DNA from 2 places in the Thiomonas islandica genome. Region 2 is predicted to be linked to the other one. Evidence: riboswitches for the same ligand, from Rfam matches in the RefSeq annotation. Region 2 holds a riboswitch; the other holds the start of a gene.
The links. Region 2 has a riboswitch for S-adenosylhomocysteine ahead of ahcY (adenosylhomocysteinase). Riboswitches for the same ligand answer to the same signal wherever they lie in the genome.

Region 1 (3,427 bases), 990 kb from region 2:
AAGTTGCAGTCTGTGCAATCCAGACATTCATGCAGACAGGCGCAGCCGGGACTCTTCCGGCGTCGAGCCGGAAGAATAACCACCCGCATGCGTTTGCCATCCCCACCCTCCGCATCCCGCGTCCGCACTGCGCAGCAGATCGGCACCTTCCTGCGCGCCTGGGCGCGCGACCCGATTGGGGTGGCCGCGGTGCTGCCGTCCGGTCGGCAGCTCAGCCAGCAAATGCTCAAGCCGCTTGCGCTGCTGCCGCAGTCCGACCCGGCCCGGCAACGGGTGATCGAGCTGGGCGCGGGCACCGGTGCGTTCACCCGGGCGCTGGTCGAATACGGGCTGCAGCCATGCAATCTGCTCGTGGTCGAACGTGACCCCGCACTGCACGAGCTGCTGTGCCAGCGATTTCCCGATCTGCAGGTGATCCGGGCCGACGCCTGCGCGCTGCGTACCGCGGCACTGGCCTGCGGCTACGCGCTGGACGGACCGGCAGACGCGGTGATCAGCGGCCTGGGTCTGCTGTCGATGCCGCGCGCCATGCAGCGCTCGATCCTGACCGAAGCGTTTGCAGTGCTGCGGCCCGGCGGCTGCTTCGTGCAGTTCACCTACGGACATGCCAGCCCGGTATCGCGGGCGCTGCGCGAGGAGCTCGGGCTGCAAGTGCGCCGCTCGGGCCTGGCCTGGCGCAATGCACCACCGGCCTCCGTATTCGTTTACCAACGGGCCTTTACACATCCTCACACCTGCCACGCACCGCAGGCGACAAAATAATCCAGGTAGGGTGGCACCGCCTGCCGCGTGCGACCCCACTGGAGACGCATGCCGTGGCTGGATTCTTTGTCTCGCTGATCATCTACCCGTTTGCCGTGTACGGCCTGCGGCGGTTTTTCACCGAGCGCCTGGGAATGCAGAGCAATATCGGATTTCTGGTGTTCCTGCTCGCCAGCGTGGTGAGCTGGCTGGCCGCCGAGGCTGTGGGTCGGCTGTGACCGGATCAGCGTGAAGGCGGGTCGTCCGGGTCTGCCGAGCCGGCGATCTGGCTGGGCGATAACCCCGACTTCGGCCCGAGCATCTGCACGCGGATCGCCGGGTGCATCGCGCTGACCAGCCGGGACATGGAGCTGAGCTTGTTCGAGGTGTCGCGAAGGTGTTCGGCCAGGCGACTGGCGATGCCCAGCGCCAGCCGCGCCGCCGCTGCCGGGTGTTGCTCGACCAGCAGGTCGAGCGCAGCGCGGCTGAGTTCGGCCAGCGCCACGTCTGAATAGGCCACGCAGCTCGCGCTGCGCGGCGCGTCGAGCAGCACGCCCATCTCACCGAACATCTGCCCTGGCCGTGCGATCGACACCACGAGGCTGTCGCCCTGGCGCTGCGGCGTCTTCTCCACGGTGACCTCGCCGTCGAGCAACATCAGGATGGTGCTGTCGTGCGCGTCGTCGTCCTGCTGGATGAAGCACGTGCCGGCCTGCACCCAGCGCACCTGCATCAGGTTTGCGATGAGTACCGCATCGTCGGCACTCAGACGTTGACCGGGTTGGCGCAGCAGCAGTTGCGCGATGCGCGGCACCCAGGTGGCGCGGTCGGCGCGGCGCAGTGGAGGTGAAGGTGACATGGTCGGGAGGGCGCAATGCGCGCATGGTAGGGCAGCAGGCAGGCTTGCACGCTGCTTCTTACAATAGACGATTCCAAGGGGCGTTGCAGCACCGATTGCGGGGATCCGACGGTGCCAGGCTTGGGGGAATCAACGGCGCTCACCCAAATGCCCGCCTGCACCGCGGGCAAGCCCCTGCATCTGAACATCACGCCCGCATCCGCATGTCTGCCGCCGCCATTGCCCCTGCCCCGTTACAACTCTCCGGCCTGGAGCCGCTGTCCATCGGACCGGGCTCGCTGTTCGTCAATATCGGCGAGCGCACCAACGTCACTGGCTCGAAGGTGTTCGCGCGGATGATCCTCGCCGGCGAATTCGACAAGGCGCTGGCGGTAGCCCGCCAGCAGGTGGAAAACGGCGCGCAGATCATCGACGTCAACATGGACGAGGCGATGCTCGACAGCAAGGCGGCGATGGTGCGCTTTCTCAACCTGCTCGCCGCCGAGCCCGACATCGCCCGCGTGCCGGTGATGATCGACAGCTCCAAATGGGAGGTGATCGAGGCCGGGCTGCGCTGCGTGCAGGGCAAGGGCATTGTCAACTCGATCTCGATGAAGGAAGGCGAAGCCGAGTTTCTGCGGCAGGCCAAGCTGGTGCGGCGCTACGGCGCCGCCGCGGTGGTGATGGCGTTCGACGAACGCGGGCAGGCCGATTCGTTTGCGCGCAAGATCGAGATCTGCGAGCGCGCCTACCGCCTGCTGGTCGAACAAATCGGCTTTCCGCCGGAAGACATCATCTTCGACCCGAACATTTTCGCCATCGCCACCGGCATCGAGGAGCACGACAACTACGCGGTCGACTTCATCGAGGCCACGCGCTGGATCAAGCAGAACCTGCCAGGGGCGAAGGTCTCGGGCGGGGTCAGCAATGTGAGCTTTTCGTTCCGCGGCAACGAGCCGGTGCGCGAAGCGATCCACACCGTGTTCCTCTACCACGCGATCCGCGCCGGGATGGATATGGGCATCGTCAACGCCGGTCAGATCGGTGTCTACGACGATCTCGATCCCGACCTGCGCGAGCGCGTGGAGGACGTTGTGCTGAACCGCCGGCCGGACGCCACCGAGCGGTTGCTTGAAATCGCCGAGGCTGTCAAGGGCGCAGCCAAAGATGAGGGTGCGCGCTTGGCCTGGCGCGAGCTGCCGGTGCGCGAGCGGCTCAAGCACGCGCTGGTGCACGGCATCACCGATTTCATCGTCGAGGATACCGAGGCGATGTGGCAGCAGATCCGCGCCGAGGGCGGCCGGCCGCTGCATGTCATCGAAGGGCCGTTGATGGATGGCATGAACGTGGTCGGCGATCTGTTCGGCGCCGGCAAGATGTTCCTGCCGCAGGTGGTGAAAAGCGCGCGGGTGATGAAGCAGGCGGTGGCGCATCTGCTGCCGTACATCGAGGCCGAGAAGCTGGACATGCAGGCCGCCGGCTGCGATGTGCGGCCCAAGGGCAAGATCGTCATCGCCACGGTCAAAGGCGATGTGCACGACATCGGCAAGAACATCGTCACCGTAGTCTTGCAGTGCAACAACTTCGAAGTGATCAACATGGGCGTGATGGTGCCGGCCAAGGACATCCTCGCCAAGACACGCGAGGTAGGCGCGGACATCATCGGTCTGTCCGGGCTGATCACCCCAAGCCTCGAGGAGATGCAGCATGTGGCCGCCGAAATGCAGCGCGACGACTACTTCCGCAGCCGCAAGCTGCCACTGCTCATCGGTGGGGCGACGACCAGCCGGGTACATACCGCAGTGAAAATCGCGCCGCATTACGACGGCCCCGTGGTCTACGTGCCCG
Region 2 (3,427 bases):
CTGTATTCGCGGAACGAGTAGGGCCCGAGGTTGGGGCCGAGGCGCGCCAGTCGCCAGGTCTGGCCGTCGTCGACCGAGACCTCGATCTTGGTCACCGCGCCATGCCCACTGAAGGCTACACCGCGGATGACCGCTGGCACGCCGGGCAGCAGCGGCACGGCACCATCCGGGTCGACGATGAACGAGCGCACCGGCATGTTCACATGGCCGATCGGCACCAGCTTGACCTTGCCCGCCTTCACGTCATCGGGCGTGGTGCTGCCGTTGGGCGTGTCGGGGATTTGATATGCCGGCTTCATCCAGAAATTGGTGTCAGGCTCGGTCAGCGCGCGGATGAAACTCAAGTGCTTGGTCCAGTAGGTGGCGAACTTGCCAGGCATGACCAGCCGCACCGGAAAGCCGTTGAGCATCGGCAGCGGCTCGCCGTTCATCAGGTAGGCGATGACCGCAAGCTTGAGCACCGGCTCGTCGACATCCCACGATTTGAGGAAGCGGTTCGAGCCCTTGCCTTCGGGCCCAGGGCCATGGTCCAGCCCCTCGAACTGGATTTGCACCGTGCCGGATTTGACCCCGGCGCGCTTGAGCACGTCGACCAGGCGCACGCCGGTCCACTGCGCGTTGCCCATCGCCCCATTACCCCATTGCCCGCCGGGCACCCGCGGCTGGAAGCGGCTGCGCGAATTGCCCGAGCACTGGTTGACCGCGGCGATCGTTACCGGCTTGAACTCGCGGCGCAACTGCTCAAGGCTGAGCTGCAGCGGACGCTCGAAATTCCCTTCGAGCGTGAGCCGCCAACTGGCCAGATCGACCGCGTTCGGGATCTCGGGCAGGTGGTAGCGGACGTAAAACGCCTCGTTTGGCGTGATCGCGGTGCGGAAATAGCGCCGCGGTGTCTCGAGCTGGATCGGCCGGTCGGTCAGCCGGATCAACGGCAGCTTCTGCGGGTAGGTGACGAATGGGCCGACGCTGTTCCAGTGCGGATTCGGCCCCGGGCCGGTGAACGGCTCGAGCGGCGTCTCGGTTTGTGGCGAGACGACCGCCCAGGCTGGGCGGGCGGCGAGCAGCGCAGCGCTGCCGCCGATCAGGCCGAGCAGGTCTCGGCGACCGTTGTCGATCTGCATGAAAAATGTCCTCGGGATGGGTTGTTGTTGGTGAATTCCGGCTGAGACGCCAATCAAGACATGATGCAAAAAATTGCAGATGTCTTGATTTGTAATAATCAACAAGACTGGCTCGGCTCGGGACTGGGGATTTCCTACTGGCGCGGGTATCTGACCACGCGTCTGGGTCCGCCGCCTTGCAGCCGTCCCCGCCTGGGGGCAGCGCGGGTGCACGAATAACGTTCAGGCCCTAGAATCAGTCGGCTCGTCGTTGAGATGCTTCGCGTCCATCCGCACGCAAAACGGGGTTGGTGTCAGGCCCATGTGGTCCTGCCAGCCGCTTGCGCAGACGGACCGGTTCAGGGGCGTTGCACGGCCAGCTTGGTTCCGAGGAGCGTTGCAACGCATGGCGGGTGTCGCAAACCTGCCGTCGCCAGGCTCGGGACATTGATCGCAGGCCGCCATGGAAACACTTTGCAGGCGGCCTTCCTTCAACGGCGCTCACCCAACCCGTGCCGGGCGCGGGATGCGGTGCGCATCCGTTCCCGGCCACTTTGTTCGGAGTGTGTATGAACGCTGTGGTCGATTTGAAAACTTCTCCCGATTATGTGATTGCCGACATCGGCCTGGCCGACTGGGGCCGCCGCGAGATCGCCATTGCCGAGAGCGAAATGCCGGCGCTGATGGCCATCCGCAATGAATACGCGGCCAGCCAGCCGCTGCGTGGCGCGCGCATCAGCGGCAGCCTGCACATGACCATCCAGACCGCGGTGCTGATCGAAACCCTGCAGGCGCTGGGCGCGCAGGTGCGCTGGGCGTCGTGCAACATCTTTTCCACACAGGATCATGCCGCCGCCGCGATTGCCGCCAACGGCACGCCGGTGTTCGCGGTCAAGGGCGAGTCGCTCGAGGAGTACTGGAATTACACGCATCGCATTTTCGAGTGGCCCGACGGGGGCTACTCGAACATGATCCTCGATGACGGCGGCGACGCCACCATGCTGCTGCATCTGGGCGCGCGGGCCGAAACCGACGCCGCAGTGCTCAGCCACCCGACCAGCGAGGAAGAACGCGTGCTGTTTGCCGCGATCAAGGCGCGCCTTGCGACCTCGCCCAAGTGGTATTCCACGCGGCTTGCGCAGATCAAAGGTGTGACCGAGGAAACCACCACCGGCGTGCACCGCCTCTACCAGATGCATCAGCGCGGCGAGCTCAAGTTTCCCGCGATCAACGTCAACGACTCGGTCACCAAGAGCAAGTTCGACAACCTCTACGGCTGCCGCGAGAGCCTGGTCGACGGCATCAAGCGTGCCACTGATGTGATGATCGCCGGCAAGATCGCCGTGGTCTGCGGCTATGGCGATGTGGGCAAGGGGTCGGCGCAGGCGCTGCGTGCGCTCTCGGCGCAGGTGTGGGTCACCGAGATCGACCCGATCTGCGCGTTGCAGGCGGCGATGGAAGGCTACCGCGTGGTAACCATGGATTACGCCTGCGACAAGGCCGACATTTTCGTCACCGCCACCGGTAACTATCACGTCATCACCCACGACCACATGGCCCGCATGAAGAATCAGGCCATCGTCTGCAACATTGGCCACTTCGACAACGAGATCGATGTCGCGGGCATCGAGAAATACCAGTGGGAAGAGATCAAGCCGCAGGTCGATCATGTCATCTTCCCCGACGGCAAGCGCATCATCCTGCTCGCCAAGGGACGGCTGGTCAACCTGGGCTGCGCCACCGGCCATCCGAGCTACGTGATGAGCTCGAGCTTTGCCAACCAGACCCTGGCGCAGATCGAGCTGTTCACCAAGACCGCCGATTACCCGGTGGGCGTCTACACCCTGCCCAAGCATCTGGACGAGCATGTCGCGCGGCTGCAGCTCAGCACCTTGAATGCCGAGCTCACGCAACTGACTGATCAGCAAGCGGCTTACATCAACGTGCCCAAAGAAGGCCCGTACAAGCCGGCCCATTACCGGTACTGACAGCATGGCTTCGTCACAACCGGTCAGCCTGAGCTTCGAGTTCTTCCCGCCCAAGACGCCCGATGGTGCCGACAAGCTGCGGGCGGTGCGCCAGAGGCTGTATGCACGTCGCCCCGAGTTCTGCTCGGTGACCTTCGGCGCGGGTGGATCCACGCAGGAGGGCACGCTGCAGACGGTGCGCGAAATCCTTGCCGAGGGCATGGACGCCGCGCCACACCTGTCGTGCATCGGGGCCAGCCGCGCCTCGGTACGCGGGCATCTGCAGGCGTTTGCGGCCGCGGGGGTCAGGCGCATCGTCGCGCTGCGCGGCGATCTGCCGTCGGGCTATGGCATCGGCGG

Region 1: it holds a riboswitch for S-adenosylhomocysteine, as region 2 does, so the genes downstream of both, metH (methionine synthase) here and ahcY (adenosylhomocysteinase) in region 2, are expected to answer to the same signal.

The regions. Positions count from the first base shown of each region.
Region 1 covers NZ_AP042391.1:1,068,932-1,072,358, reverse strand. Annotated here, with positions in the region: gene ACZ47F_RS05110 (class I SAM-dependent methyltransferase) at 88-762, shown strand; gene ACZ47F_RS05105 (hypothetical protein) at 816-980, shown strand; gene ACZ47F_RS05100 (Crp/Fnr family transcriptional regulator) at 986-1,600, opposite strand; S-adenosyl-L-homocysteine riboswitch at 1,670-1,748, shown strand; gene metH (methionine synthase) at 1,804-3,427, shown strand, end outside.
Region 2 covers NZ_AP042391.1:83,134-86,560, reverse strand. Annotated here, with positions in the region: gene ACZ47F_RS00410 (molybdopterin-dependent oxidoreductase) at 1-1,121, opposite strand, end outside; S-adenosyl-L-homocysteine riboswitch at 1,484-1,610, shown strand; gene ahcY (adenosylhomocysteinase) at 1,670-3,088, shown strand; gene metF (methylenetetrahydrofolate reductase [NAD(P)H]) at 3,093-3,427, shown strand, end outside.